2 regions of the Paenibacillus aurantiacus genome follow, and region 2 is predicted to be linked to the other one. Evidence: predicted binding sites of a transcription regulator. Region 2 holds the regulator's gene; the other holds the start of a gene.
The links. Region 2 encodes LexA, which represses DNA repair genes until DNA is damaged. Its sites were predicted from a motif close to CGAACATATGTTCG; they were not measured.
Positions count from the first base shown of each region.

Region 1: ACFFSY_RS08295 (sigma-70 RNA polymerase sigma factor region 4 domain-containing protein) is a predicted target of LexA. The motif match lies at 2,202-2,215, and genes of this name have one in related genera.

Region 1 covers NZ_JBHMDO010000015.1:314,535-322,185, forward strand. Annotated here, with positions in the region: gene ACFFSY_RS08280 (hypothetical protein) at 8-478, opposite strand; gene ACFFSY_RS08285 (phosphodiester glycosidase family protein) at 838-1,584, shown strand; gene ACFFSY_RS08290 (hypothetical protein) at 1,625-2,005, opposite strand; gene ACFFSY_RS08295 (sigma-70 RNA polymerase sigma factor region 4 domain-containing protein) at 2,301-2,915, shown strand; gene ACFFSY_RS08300 (YvrJ family protein) at 2,922-3,095, shown strand; gene ACFFSY_RS08305 (helix-turn-helix domain-containing protein) at 3,092-3,334, shown strand; gene ACFFSY_RS08310 (hypothetical protein) at 3,391-3,645, opposite strand; gene ACFFSY_RS08315 (MFS transporter) at 3,896-5,092, opposite strand; gene nasC (assimilatory nitrate reductase catalytic subunit NasC) at 5,460-7,607, opposite strand; gene nirB (nitrite reductase large subunit NirB) at 7,604-7,651, opposite strand, start outside.
Region 2 covers NZ_JBHMDO010000048.1:60,338-67,988, reverse strand. Annotated here, with positions in the region: gene glnA (type I glutamate--ammonia ligase) at 1-482, shown strand, start outside; gene ACFFSY_RS31360 (peptidylprolyl isomerase) at 710-1,786, shown strand; gene ACFFSY_RS31355 (hypothetical protein) at 1,927-2,097, opposite strand; gene ACFFSY_RS31350 (hypothetical protein) at 2,137-2,268, shown strand; gene ACFFSY_RS31345 (hypothetical protein) at 2,286-2,858, shown strand; gene lexA (transcriptional repressor LexA) at 2,948-3,568, opposite strand; gene ACFFSY_RS31335 (LysM peptidoglycan-binding domain-containing protein) at 3,920-4,138, shown strand; gene ACFFSY_RS31330 (DUF896 domain-containing protein) at 4,246-4,434, shown strand; gene ACFFSY_RS31325 (aldo/keto reductase) at 4,483-5,469, shown strand; gene ACFFSY_RS31320 (hypothetical protein) at 5,593-6,114, shown strand; gene ACFFSY_RS31315 (HAD family hydrolase) at 6,134-6,919, shown strand; gene mtnD (acireductone dioxygenase) at 7,010-7,549, opposite strand.

The DNA of each region.
Region 1 (7,651 bases), on a different contig from region 2:
CTATCGTTCACTTGAAATACCCCAGCCGCTTTACCCGCTCATATACTGCCCGCGCGTCTTCCCCGTTAATCGCTGGCGAACTGATGATGAGCTTCGGCCGCCCTTCCCTTTTCACGCCGGTTAACCACTCATAGAATGCGGCATCCGTAATTTCAATGGCGTAATCCGACGTTGCTTCATCGTAGAAAATCTGCCCAATATACGTCCGCTTGGTTCCTTCATAATAGATAAGTCCTGCTCCGGGCGTAAAAAGAATCGTTTGAAGCGTCCTGTCCCCGATCTGCATCGTACCCTTAAAGGCGTTCTCCTTCGCATTATACGTGCCTTCGATCAACATATTAACGGTCTTGCCCGGCTGATCGCCGAACATATAGGCCGGATCGTCCAGCTTGATTGTCTCCGCTTGCTCCGAGCACCCCGACAACAATATGCCAACCGCAAGCAGCAGACTAATCGTCCAGCGCCATTTGCGCATCATGGTTCACCTCATCCCTACCATACCATGGAAAATAGCCACCGGTCATGAGCAAATATGGTTATCCTGCCTTTAGATTTCCTCCTATCGGCAAAAACACGGCGAAAAGAACGAATCAACCGATAATATTGCCGGCGGGATATTGTGTTTATATTTTTATTCTTCCTGGTTGTTAATTCGTACACTCGCGACACTGTATATATCATCAGGCAATCCAGAGTGACACAAGATAGAGTCATCTCGAAGATTCGCTTGATACAAGAGACATTCCCATGGTGCCTAATGAGGGATACATTTGGCACGGTGGTATCCCGATTGTCTTCTTAACCACAAACCTCAAATTCGAAAGGATGTATAAAAACATGGCTACTAACTATTCGTACTTCGAGCAATCCGCTTCCGGCTCTACATTTCGTGTTATTAAAACACACGTAAGTAACCTAAAAAATGAAATCATCAAAAAGCCGGTCTGCAACACAACCTTCTACGGCATTAATGGCGGGGTTTTCAACTCCCCTAACGGCTATAGCAGTGCTCCGACTGAGGGACTTGCAATTGGCTGGAACAAAGGGGACACGACTTTCAATGACGCTAATGCCTATGGTAATAAGTCCAGGGGTACATTGTTCACCTATTTCGACGCTGCTGCAAACACTACAAAAGCAGGGATCACACGATGCACAAACATTGCGAATTTGAAAAGCCAAATGGGGCAAAACTTGGATTATCGCTTAATGATTGGCGGTGGCGATTTCGCACTCGGTATCACAAGTGATTCCGATTGGAAAACACAAGTGTTTGATCCAGAACAATGGTCGACTGTTCCCGATGTCGGTGGCGGCCTTATCCAAGACCCTCGCCGTTCGGGTATCGGCCTCGCCGTAGAAAACGGAAAATGGGTCGCTTATCTGGCAATCTCTACAGCCAATGCAACGCTTTATGACTTGCGTAAGCTCTTCAAAGACCTTGGCTGCTTCAACGCAATTCACTTGGATGGTTCTGGTTCGGCGCAGATGCAAGTCTATGCGAATAATACCACTATCAAAGATCGAGGGTCTGATCCAGACCGTTATGTTTGGAACATGGTTCGACTCATTGCAACCACCTAAAATAGAGAAAAAGCCAGCTGCAGATGCGCTGGCTTTTTCTCTATTTTATATTAATCTCAATTGCTTCTGTCAGATGATCGTTTGCAAATCGCCAAGTAATCTCGGCACTCTTCCCTTTTTCAATCGCAGTAATGTCTGCCTTTTCCTTTTTATCACCTGACTGTTTATAGATAGAAGTATTTTTAGTGACTGAGAACGTTCCGCTCGACATTTCACTTTTGTTAGACTGATCTTCAGGCTGGATGTCCGTTAATTTAATGATGTATTCCGACTTAATGCCTTCCACAACGCCCCCTGACTTCTCTACAGTATCAATATCTCCGTTTACTTTGTACGTTTCTTCATTCTGATCCGCTTTACTACATCCGGCAGCAAAGATTAAGGCGACAACGAAGACCATAATAAATAGATTTTTTTTCATCAGCGTACAACTCCTTGGGTTTTCTTTTTGGACTCCGATAGGCTAATACCATCATTGATGTCTATTTCGCGGCGGGGCAATTTCCCGTTTAGTCATTTAACGAAAATTGTTCCTATTTTGTTTCATCAGACATTGATAACCAATTTTTATATTTACTAAACCTTCCATAAAGGAAGTGTATATTTTATAATATATAGGAACATATGTTCCTATTATGGTTGTTTTTTTCGATAGTTGGAACACTGTATTAGGTAAGACTTATTCATTCGATCTATTAAGAAAGGAACTGCTACTTATGAGACAAGATAACTTTACTGCTCGCCCTATATTTGATGTAGAGGTAGCACTTCGGCACCCTGTTCTACGAGGATTTTGCACCCACCCTGGAAATGCAAATTCCGTCCGGAAATACATTAACGAATCCACTCCAGAGAATCTTGAAAAACTCAACCTTGCATTTAAGAGGTATTTCTTCGCTATCCGATTCACGAAATACCTCAATTCACTCATAACCAACGGGAGAATAGATTTCGTCAGGAAAAACAAACGCTCTGAGGAAAGGGAATTAGTAATTTTCAATAAACAAATATCGGATGAGGAAGAGGCGGAAATTGGAGAGTTGCTTACTGCTGTTTACAGCGGTGATGATTTACCGCAGGTTACCACCAATCCGGATGTATTCCAAGAACAGATAAACAATGAATGGCTGTACGAAGGATTCTCTCTCCTTACTTCAAAACAAAAAGTTGTAATTACTCTCGCTTACTCAGCGCTTTCAAGGGATAGCGAAATCGCACTACTGCTTCATGTCACGCAGCAAGCCGTTTCCAAAACAAGAAAATCGGCCCTGCAAAAAATTCGCCAATGTTTTCCTCATTGTCATCAGCTCCCATTAAGGGCAAGGAGGTGACTGGACATGGATCAATCCCAATTAGTACCTTTGGTAACCACTGCGATTGGCAACTTCGGTTTCCCGATTGTGGTAACCGGATATTTGCTGCTTCGATTCGAGAAAAAAATAGATTCCCTTACAAACACCATGCAAGAATTTAAGATTGCTTTGACGGGGGAGAATGATAAAAAAAGATGACAAACGATGAACTCTTTGAAAACGTCCAACGAGCACAATACGGCGATCGTCCTGCTATGCAGAGTATTATAGAAGCATACTATCCTCTTATCCGAAAGCAAATCCGAGCTTTAGCCCCAACGGAGTCAAAGGAATTTGAGCAGTCTATAATCGAAAAGATTGTTCGTGCAGTTCATAATTATGACTTGAACGCTCTACCTGACTTCATTACATTCTGTCATTTAGATCCACTAGAATGATCATGACTGTCCCTGTGAAAAAGTATAATCGGCAGTAATATCGAAGAGCGTACTGGCTAAGATGGCCGGTACGCTCTTATTCTATAGCGCAGACAGATCTCCGTGGCTGCGGTTCGACCGGAGCGATCCCCGTGCCAGCTTGCCGGCGGAACGGCTGGCGCGACGGCCATCTCGCCGCTTGCGGCCGGGCGACTCTCGCGGTCCCCCGCAGTTGTCGGGATTTGCAGCCGCCGACATACTCTCCCCGCCAAGCGCCGCCGGCAGAACGACTGACGCTCGCCGGTCGGCCCCGGCACTCGGCCGATCGACACGCGCGGTCCCCGCGCAGCCGCCACGATTGATCTGTAGCAGGTTCGAAATCCTCCCCGTCGGGCACTCCTGCGACGTTCGGCGCGCCCGGTTCAGGTCACCGTCGACGGCCGGACAATCCGCGCGAAGAATCCGCGGTAATTCAACGACTTCAGTCTAATACTTTATTTTCATCGAACGCCTGCCGCATATGACAAAAGCAGCCCTTCCGGGCTGCTTCCTCTTCTCTCTTCTCTCTTCTCTCCTGCTCCGTTATGCCGATTTCCGCCGATCATACACATAGCTCGCCACCAGCATCACCAGTCCCGCCGCCGTCAGCCCCCCGCCCACGAGCGGGAGCTTCGCCAGCCCCCAATGCGTAATGACCGCGCCGCCGATGAAGGCGCCGCTCGCGTTGCCGAGGTTGAGCGCGGAGTGCGTCGACGTCGCGGCAAGCTCGGGCGCTTCCTTGGCCAGGTTCATGATGCGCAGCTGCAGCCCCGGCAGGATGCCGAACGCCGCGACGCCCCAGACGAACACGGTGACGATGGCCGCGGCAGGCACCTTGTCGGTTACGGCGAACAGCGCCAGAACGCCGGCAAGCACCGCGAAGTTCACGAGGAGGGACGGCATCAGCTTCCAATCCGCCAATTTGCCGCCGACGATGTTGCCGACCGTCACGCCGACCCCGAACAGCACGAGCACCCACGAGACGGCTCTCTCCGAGATGCCGGTAATCTCGGTCAGAATCGGCGTAATGTACGTGAACACCGCGAACAGGCTGCTGCACCCGAGCGCCCCGATAAGCAGCACGAGCAGCAGCTTCGGCTGGAGCAGCGCCCGTACCTGCTGGCCCAGGCTTACGTCGGACTTATTCTCCACGCGCGGGATGAAAATCATAATGCCGATCAGCGAAATGACGCCCATGATCGCCACCGAGCCGAACGACGCCCGCCAGCCGAGATGCTGGCCGATGAACGTGCCGAGCGGAACGCCGATAATGTTCGCGATCGCAAGCCCCGCCATCATGATCGACACCGCGCCCGCCTTTTTCTCCGGACGCACTAGACTTGCCGCGATGACCGAACCGACGCCGAAGAACGTCCCGTGAGCCAGCGCCGTCACAAGGCGCGCGGCCATAACGACCGCATAGTTCGGGGCGACAACCGCGATCAGGTTGCCAAGCACGAAGATGGCCATCAACAGCAGCAATAGCGCCTTCTGCGGCAGCCGGTGCGTCAGCATCGCGAGTATCGGCGCGCCGAACGCGACGCCCAGCGCATAGCCGGTGATGAGCTGCCCTGCCCGCGAGATGCTGACGTCCAGCGCGGTTGCCACATCCGGCAGAATGCCCATGATGACGAACTCCGTCATGCCGATCGCGAATGCGCCGACAGTCAGGGAATAGATCGAGATCGGCAGTCTCTCTTTGGCGGCCGGTCTCTCCTGTACGACTTCAGTGTGACTCATTGCTTCCTATCCGTCCCTTCTCTCTAACGCATAATACCCCATTGTAGTCCGCCCGCCGCAGGCGTACCAAGTTAAATTATTCCACCCCCGCCGTTTGCTGAAGTTTGTGCGCATGCCGATGCCGTGAAGGTTATGTTAGAACTACAGCGATCGCCGCCGAATCTATCGTCCCCAGCGTGGCCTGCCCGTAGAGACGGTAGAGACGCAATAGCGATACTCAAGTCACTCAAGTCGCTATCGTCGGCGCGGCCCAGTCGTAGAGGTACCCGCACCCCGTCCCCAAGCTCGCCCTAAGCAAATCAAAAAGCCCGGGAATCACCAGATTCCCGAGCTTCAAACTCGACCGCGAGCCCTTGCCGGCTCGCTTCTAATAATCGCCGACAGCCGACTCGCTTATATAAGGCTCGATGCGCACCGCACAGGCTTTGAAGCCCGGCATCCGGCACGTCGGGTCGAGCTCCGGCAGCGTCAGCTTGTTGACGTTCTGCGTATCGCCCCAATGCATCGGCACGAACACGGAATCCGGCCGAATGTCGGTCGTAATCCGGCCTCGCACGACGATGCTGCCCCGCCGCGACGTGACGCGTACCAACTCGCCGTCGGCGATGCCATATGTGCGGGCCGCCTTCGGATGCAGCTGGACGAACGACTCGAAGTCCCGCGCCGCCAGGGTGTGGCTGCGCCGCGTCTGCACGCCCGTCAAGTACTGGGTCAGCACCCGGCCGGTCGTCAAATATAACGGATACGCATCGTCGGCCGACTCCGGCAGCCGATGGTTCTCGACCGGAATGAGCTGCGCCCGGCCGTCCTCATGGGCGAATCGCTCCGCGAACAAGCGGCCCTCGCCCGCCGAGCCCGTCGACGGACACGGCCAGTAGACGCCTTCTTCGCGCCGCAGCCGGTCGTACGTAATCCCATAGTAGTCGGCGATCCCGCCGCGGCTCGCCACCCGCAGCTCCTCGAATATATCCTCCGCCGATTCGAAGCGGAAGTACTGCCCCCGGCCCAGCTTCTCGGCGATATCGCCCATGATCCGCCAATCGTGCCGTGACTCGCCGATCGGCGGGCGCTTCGCTTCCCGGAGCAGCACGCGCCCTTCGAGATTCGTCAGCGTCCCGTCGTTCTCCAGATACGACGTGCACGGCAGGACGAGATCGGCCAGTCGCGCCGTCTCGGAGAGGAACATGTCGGCCACGACCAGAAAATCAAGCTTGCGCAGCCCCTCTTCCACGAGATTCGCATTCGGGTTGGATACGATCGGGTTGGAGCCCATGATGATGAGCGCGCGGATTTCCTGCGCGTGTACCTTCTCCATCATTTCATAGGCGGAGACGCCCTTGCCCGGCAGATCCTCCGGTTCGATATCCCATACATCGGCGATGTAGGCGCGATCTGCCGGGTTCTCGATTAGCCGGTAGCCCGGCAGCTGATCCGCCTTTTGGCCGTGCTCGCGACCGCCCTGTCCGTTGCCTTGACCCGTCACGGCGCCGTAGCCGGAGCCGGGCTTGCCGATTTTGCCATTCATGAGCACCAGGTTCAGGAAGGCGCGCACCGCCATGTAGCCGTCCGTCTGCTGCTCGACGCCGCGGGCCGTGAACACCATGCCCGTCGGCGCCTGGCCGAACGCGAGCGCCGCCTTGCGAATATCCGCCGCGGAGACGCCGGTCAGCCCCGCAATCTCTTCCAGATCGAGCGCGGCCAAATGCGCCTGCAGCGCGTCGAAGCCATTCGTCCGCTCGCGAAGGAACTGCTCGTCGAGCAGTCCTTCCTCGAGCAATACCTTCTGCAGCCCGTTGGCGAGCGCCGCGTCCATGCCCGGCTTTACCTTCAGATGCAGGTCGGCCAGCTTAGACGTGCCCGTCTCGCGGGGATCGATGACGATCAGATAAGAGCCGTTCTCCTTCGCCCGCGTGAAATACGGCATAAGCGTCGGCTGACATTCCGCGATGTTCGTGCCGGCGAGAATGATGCATTTGGCCAGCTCGATATCCGACAGCGGATTCGTCAGCCCCCGGTCGACGCCGAACGCCTTGTTACCCGCGGAAGCAGCGGCCGACATGCAGAACCTGCCGTTGTAATCGATATACTTCGTACGCAGCGCAACCCGCGCGAATTTGCCCAGCAGATAAGCGGACTCGTTCGTGAGCGAGCCGCCCCCGTAGACGCCGACCGTGTCGCGGCCGTAGATGCCCTGCAGCCGTTCAACCCGCTTGCCGATGATGTCGAGCGCTTCGTCCCAAGAGATCGGCACGAAGCCTTCTCCTTCTCGGCGCAGCGGCTGCCTGATCCGCTCGCCGCTCAACGCGTGTTGGTACGCGTTCATGCCTTTAATGCACAGCCGCCCTTCCGAGGCCGCGTTCATCTTCGGCTCGACCGTGTAGACGGGCCGGGACGCGCCGGGCGCCCACGTCTCCGTTACGGTGGCCTTACATTGTACGCTGCAGAACGGGCATTGCGTATCCAAGACGTTCACCACCGGCGTCAGGCCGGCCTGTTCCTTTGTCTCTAGTCTCATCCGATCCCTCTCCCTGCCGCACCTGCCAAAATTCCGCCCCTTGC
Region 2 (7,651 bases):
TCGCGGCAATCACGAACCCGACGATCAACTCGTACAAACGTCTGGTACCCGGCTATGAAGCGCCTTGTTACGTGGCTTGGTCCGCAAGCAACCGCAGCCCGATGATCCGCATCCCGGCTTCACGCGGCTTGTCGACGCGCATCGAAGTGCGTAACCCGGATCCAGCGGCTAACCCATACCTGGCACTCGCTGTCATGCTGAAGGCAGGTTTGGATGGCATTCGGAACAAAATGCCGCTTCCGGCGCCGGTAGACCGCAACGTGTACGTCATGACCGAAGAAGAGCGCATCGACGAAGGCATCCCGAGCTTGCCGTCCGATCTGAAAGAAGCGCTTGACGAGCTGCTGCGCAGCGAAGTCATCTGCGACGCGCTCGGCGACCATGCGCTTGCGCACTTCTACGAGCTGAAAGAAATCGAGTGGGATATGTATCGCACCCAGGTTCACCAATGGGAGCGCGATCAATATCTGACGTTGTACTAAGACGAGTTCTTTCTTGATGTTCGAAGTGTTTTAAAGATGCCTTATGTAAAAGCTTCAATTCGATATAATCGGTTTGAACAAATTCTCCCTTTGATTTGCTTTGTATGGCAAATTGAAGGGAGTTTTTTTATGATAAAAAAGATTTATATTAACAGCGTAATGATATAGAATCCGATTATGAAATCGAATAAAAGTGTTCGGAAATGATTCTATCGGGAGGTTATTTGGTGAGTAAAAATAACGGCAGCATCTTATTTCGTAGAGTGGGAGTAACCACGCTGGTCGTAGCCGGCATGATGCTTGCAGCAGGGGCAGGTGCGTTCGCAGCCACGAAGATGACCTTAATTGTTAATGGTCAGAAATCCACTGTAGAGCCAGTATCAATTAAGGGGGTAACCTATATCCCTCTTCGCGCCGCAGCTGAGATGCTCGGTGCGGATGTCAACTACAATTCCTCTTCGAAATCCGTGAATATTGCCAGCAACTCCGATAAGTCTCCATTAGGCAATGATGGTAATAAAGCGGTTGGTACAGTTAATGGCTCGGTTATTACTAAAAATCAGCTGTATAGTGCGATGGCTGAAGCTGGTGGAGCGCAAATATTGGACAACCTGATCCAAGAAGAGCTGGTTAAGCAGGAAGCGAAGAAACAAGGCATCGTAATCAGCGATAAAGATGTGGATGTGGAAATTGCTCAAATCAAGAAGCAGTTCCCTTCCGAATCGGATTTTCAAAATGCGCTGCAGCAAGCGAACATGACGCTCGAAAACTTGAAGAAGCAAATACCGATGCAGCTTCGTATTCGCAAGCTTGTTGAGCCTCGAGCGAAAGTGACGGATTCAGAAGTAAAGCAATATTTTGAAGCCAATAGAGCTAGCTTCGATCAGCCTGAAGAGGTGAAAGCATCGCATATTCTGGTCGCAACGGAAGCGGAAGCCGATGAAATTATGAAGCAGCTGAAAGCAGGCGCTGATTTTGCGAAGCTGGCGAAAGAAAAATCGACCGACCCAGGCAGTAAGAATGCGGGCGGAGATCTGGGGTTCTTCGGCAGGGGAGCAATGGTTCCTGAGTTCGAAGAAGCTGCGTTCTCGCTAAAGGTTGGAGAGTTAGGCGGCCCGGTTAAGACGGATTACGGATATCATATTATCAAACTAACGGACCATAAAGATGCGAAGGCAGCGACGCTGGAAGAGAAGAAAGCTGAAATTCAGAAACAGCTCACTAGCCAGAAAGTTGTCGAGCTTTCGTCTACTTTGCTGGCTGAACTAAAGTCTAAGGCGCAAATAACGAAATCGCTTAAATAAAATAGGTATGGAACCCTTGAAGGACTTACTTCAAGGGTTTTTCTTTTTGTGTTACACGATAAAAGGCAAAAAAAGAAGCACGCCGAAGGCGGCTTCCGGTTAGCTGGACGTTAGCCAGCTTCTCAAGGAAAGGGCGAAGCTCAGGATTTGCCGTGATCAACAAAAATGGAGATGACGACCAGTACGGCGCTGATACCGTTTGCAAGATCGTTGATCGTATCATCCGGAATTTGGATGCCGGCACTGTCCAACAGCAGTTTGGCGGCGCCTAGGATGCCGAGAATCAAGCCAGGTTGTTTCAGTTTCGTCAACAATTTCATCACCTCGCTCCAGTGGAGATGATCTATTCTATGAATCCACCATACGACTGGATTGGACGATTGATAGAAGGCAAGAGCCTCTACGACAATCTGAAGATGAAATTGGGATCGGCGTCCAATTGCTCGTCGAGCTTCGCGCATACGTTAAACCAGCAATACTAAGAAAGCGGGGAGTATGTGTGGCGAAGACGACGAAGCTGCGGGACTTTAAAGTAACGGGGCGTATACTGGCGCATACCGCGCAAGCAATGCTGCCGTTCTACCGCAAAGTGTCGCAAAGTAAGGCGTATGCTCGTAGTTGGTCAGATGCTGTCGTGAACGGAAATTTGGAGGTTATGGAGAAGCTGTTGCGGCAGACTGTTACCGAGCCGATAACCGGACTATCCACCAACGGTATCGGCTATTTCGTGGATTTCAAATTCGCAGCTCCGATCAAGCAATATACGAACGGTACGACAATTCCGCCCGGCACGGTCCAGTTCCGCTTCTCGCCGGTTATTCACAGGAGAATCGCCCGAGAGGTTATTCCGTTCTATGAACGGCTGGCCGGATGTTCGTCTTACGCCGCTCAAATCGCCAAGGCCGTGCGTGAGCACAATACGATGAAGCTGCGGGCGCTTATTCGCCCGTATATCCAGACGAATGCGCTTCGTTCAATTCGGATCGATTTCTCCGGTATACGGCTTGCGTTCCGGTATGCGGATAGCCGATATACGTATGTGAACGTCTTATTCCGAGAGATTGTTGACTAATTGCGGTTCTATAATGAGAAGCCATGATACGAATTACAACAAAAAAGGCAGACCTACGAACGCTGCGCGTCATAAGGTCTGCCTAATTATTAATGAATATCACGGAAAAGTCCAATTACCTTGCCCAAGATCGTCACATTGCGGAGCCGGATCGGTTCCATCGTCGAGTTCTCGGGTTGAAGCCGGATATGGTCGCGTTCCTTATAGAACGTCTTCACGGTTGCTTCGTCGTCTTCGGTCATCGCAACGACGATCTCGCCATTGTTCGCCGTCTGCTGTTGGCGGACGATAACATAATCGCCATCGTGGATACCTGCTTCGATCATACTCTCGCCCATGACGTTCAGGATGAACACGTTGTCGTCACCGACGCGGTCAGCAGGCAGCGGGAAGTAGTCTTCGATATTCTCGGTCGCTGTAATCGGCAGACCGGCTGTAACTTTACCGACTACCGGTACTTTGGCGATCGCGAGCGGGAATGGGATGCTCTCCATGTCTGAGTCCAAAATTTCAATGGCACGAGGCTTCGTCGGGTCGCGGCGGATCAAGCCCTTCTTCTCTAGCCGGTCCAGATGGCCGTGAACCGTCGAGCTGGAGGCTAGTCCGACCGCTTCGCCGATTTCGCGGACAGAAGGCGGGTAGCCTTTCTCCCGAACCTCGGTCTTGATGAATTCGAGTATCGCCTGCTGGCGGTTGGATAGTTTCGACAAACGTGATCACTCCATAAGTTCATTTGTGTCAAATTATAACACAGAACCGGAGTTCGTACAAACATAAGTTCGAGAAACACAGGTTCGCATTTCGGTGCGAACAAATGTTCCAAAAACCGTTGACACCAAACGAATGTTCGTGTTAATCTGATTTCACAAGAACAGAACAAACGTTTGGGGGAATCGATAATGGTAAACACGGTCTCTGCATATACATATAAGGAACGGATGCATAACACGGTAAGACGCAGCACAACGAAGAAACGCGGTGTTAAAGTGAGAACTGGGCACATCGCGAAATTTATGACGGTTGCTCTATTCTTCGTCATTGTTTTCGCTGGATTTATGATTATGAGAGGCAACGCGAGTACGGTAGTTCCGGAAGCGCCGACGGCAAATGAACAAGTAATCGTAGTAGGGACGGGCGACACGCTCTGGGCAATCGCAAGCGAGTTGAAGGGAAGCGGCGAAGATGTTCGCGAAGTTATCTATTCGATCAAGCAGCGCAACGGGCTGCGGGAGAGCGCGCTGCATGCGGGACAGAGCTTAATCATTCCGGCGGACCATTAGGGTTCGCCGTTTTTTGTTGTTACCTTGACAATCGTGGAACAAAAGTGTCAAAGTAAAGAGTGGAATGTTGACTAGCAAGAGCGTAACGGAAAGAGAGGCGTATCACATTGGAGAAAATCATCGCACGCATAAACGAGCTGTCGCGCAAGCATAAAACCGTCGGTTTGACGGCAGAAGAGACGGCTGAACGCGCCGAGCTGCGCAAGCAATATTTGGATAATTTCAAGCGGAACTTCCGCGGACAGCTGGATAATATCAAGTTTGTTGAGGACGAAGAGGACAACATCAAACATTAAGACAGCAAGACCTCGACTGACGCACCCATTGCGAGGAGGACGGTCGAAATGGAATATCGTTTATTAGGAAGAAGCGGACTTGCGGTGTCGGAGCTATGCTTAGGGACGATGACGTTCGGCAACACGACAAGCGAGCAAGACTCCGTCGAGATGATCCATCGCTTTTTTGACAAAGGCGGCAATTTCCTGGATACCGCGGACGTATATGTGGCAGGCCGATCAGAAGAAATCGTCGGCAAAGCGATACGGGGCCGTCGCTCGGAAGTCGTGCTAGCCACGAAAGTCCGGATGCAGACCGCGGAGCATCCGAACGGGGTAGGGATCTCCCGCAAACATATCATGGATGGCGTGGATGCCAGCCTGAAGCGTCTGCAGACCGACTATATCGATCTGTATCAAGTGCATGTTTGGGACCATGCGACGCCCATCGAAGAGACGCTTCGCACGTTGGACGATCTCGTGACGTCGGGCAAAGTCCGTTACATCGGGTGCTCGAACTTCTTCGCATGGCAGCTCATGAAATCGCTGGCGGTGAGCGATATGAACCGGTACGTGCGTTTCATCTCGATACAGCCGCAGTACAGCTTGGTCAGCCGGGAGATGGACCGCGAGATGATATCGCTCTGCCTGGAGGAGAACGTCGGCATTATTCCTTGGGCGCCGCTGGGCGGAGGTTTCTTGACGGGAAGATACAACCGCGAGGAGCCCGCATCCGGCAGGCTGACGTCGAAAGTCGGAGAGAGCTCTTGGGCGCTTCGCAATTCGGACAAGAACTTCGCGATTTTGGACGAAGTCGCGACAGCGGCAGCTGAGCTCAAGAGAACCCCGGCCCAAATATCGCTCGCTTGGCTGCTTCGGCGCAAGGGCATCACCTCTCCCATTTTCGGCGCGAGCACGCTGGAGCAATTCGAAGATAACATCGGCGCCGTCGGCTGGAAGCTGCCTCAGGAGTGGTACGACCGCTTGGACGAAGCGAGCAGGCTGCCCTCGGAATACCCGAACCGTTTCATCGAGAAATTCGCTCGTCCGATTTAGTCGCATGAAGATCGTTCAACATTGCGCATGAAACGCTTCGAGGCGATTGCCGTAATAGGCGAGGGGGCTTTGCGTCGCGGCACAGCCCTTCGTTATCTACCAACTCATTAGGAGGCTCCCGATTTGTCATCACGATCCTGGGAACGCAAAGTTCGCAAGAACCAGACACAATTGAACAAGCAGCGCAAGAAAAACGGCCAAACTCCGATCAATCTCCAGAAGTCGGAGGAGAAGGTGGATACGTTCAAAGGACGCAGCTATATGATGCCTGCATTCCTCCTGCTTTTCATTGCCATGTACGTCATTACGACGTTCACGTCGGACTATTACAAAGAGGCAGGCACGATGTATTGGGTGACGATCGGCTTGTACGTGCTGATGGCCGTCATTTTCATCTTGCGCCGTCCTTACATGTCGGTTGGCAAGGATTACGTTCGCACGCGCCGGTTCGGCGGAGACCGCAATCTTTACACCGTCGGCATTAAAGCGATCAACGTGCAGAAAGGTTCGGTCGTCATCGAGCAGCAGAAAGGCGCCAACTGGGTATTCAGCCGCATGATCAACCGTTTTCCAACGGATGAGATGGCGGAACGTCTTCGTACGTTCGCGACCGTCCATAACATACCGTTCAACGAGAAAAAATAGACTGGAGTGCAGATGAAGCATGTCGAAGAAAGCCGTACTGTTTGACTTGGATGATACGTTATTGTGGGACGAGCGCAGCGTGCAAGAAGCGTTCGATGCGACCTGTGAAGCAGGCGCAGCCCAGTCGGGCCTGAACGCCAAGGAACTGGAGGCCGCCGTTCGCGAAGCGGCACGGGAGCTGTACGCCTCGTACGAGACGTTCCCGTTCACGAAAATGATCGGCATCAATCCATTCGAAGGCTTGTGGGCGAACTTCCTCGCCGGTGAGCAGGAAGAATTCCGCAAGCTGCAGCAGCTCGCGCCGCTGTACCGTCGCGAGTCATGGACGCGCGGGCTGAAGGCGCTTGGCGTCGACAATCCGGAATTAGGCGCCGAACTGGCGGAGCGGTTCCCGGCGGAACGCCGCAAACGGCCTTACGTCTATGAAGAGACGTTTCGACTGCTTGATCAGCTGAAGGGCAAATATAAGCTGCTGCTGCTCACGAACGGCTCGCCCGATCTGCAGCAGGAGAAACTCGACGGCGTGCCGGAGCTTGCGCCATACTTCGACCATATTATCATTTCGGGCACGTTCGGCGAAGGCAAACCAGCCGCTTCGATCTTCAAGCATGCGCTGGAGCGGCTGGGCATCGAACCAGAGGATGGCATTATGGTTGGCGACAAACTGACAACCGATATTCTCGGCGCCAACACGATTGGCATGACTTCCGTTTGGATCAACCGTCACGGCGCGGTCCGTACGGACGAAATCATTCCATCCCACGAAATCAAGCATCTTGAAGAATTGCTTCCGCTGTTGGCGTAGGCGGGGTACGCTCGATACCTTTTTTAATAAGGCAAATCACAAACAACCCCCGTTCTCGAAGGAGAGCGGGGGTTGTCGTCTTGGTATGGATTATTTCTGGAATGAAGGGTCTGCGTAAGGGTGCGCGATCCAGCCTTCCGTCTCGATGAAGAGGCGAACGGCAACGATTTGGCGGTTCTCCATCAGTGTGAAGAAGTGCGCTTTGTGCTCGGGTACCGAGATGACGTCGCCGGCTTCGAGCTCGACGTCGAAGTAACCGACATCGTCCGTGCCCTTAATGATGAAAATACCTTTACCGGCTGTAATTGCACGAACTTCGTCTTCCGTATGCGTGTGGACCGATTCGAATTTCTTCAGCAGTTCGTCTAGGTTAGGCGTTGCGTCCGAGAGGGAGATGAGATCCCACGTACGGTAGCCGCGGCGGCTGGCCAAATCGCGAATGTCCTCGTCGTACACGGAGAGGATTTGCGCTTTCTCGTCGTCGGTCAGAACGAACTTCTCGCGAAGCTCTTCCGGCAGTTTGTCGGTATTCCAGTGTTCGTACAGAACCTCTTGATTCTCAAGAAATGCGCGGACGTTCTCCTCGCCTTGAATGCGTTCGTCGGTATTGCGGATACGAATTTCAGCCATTCCCAATCCCTCGTTTCGTTGGACTTTATTTCCGATAAGAATAATTATAGTATAAAACGCAACCCCTGTCGACATAAGAACCTTTTCACCCGATGTCGATTC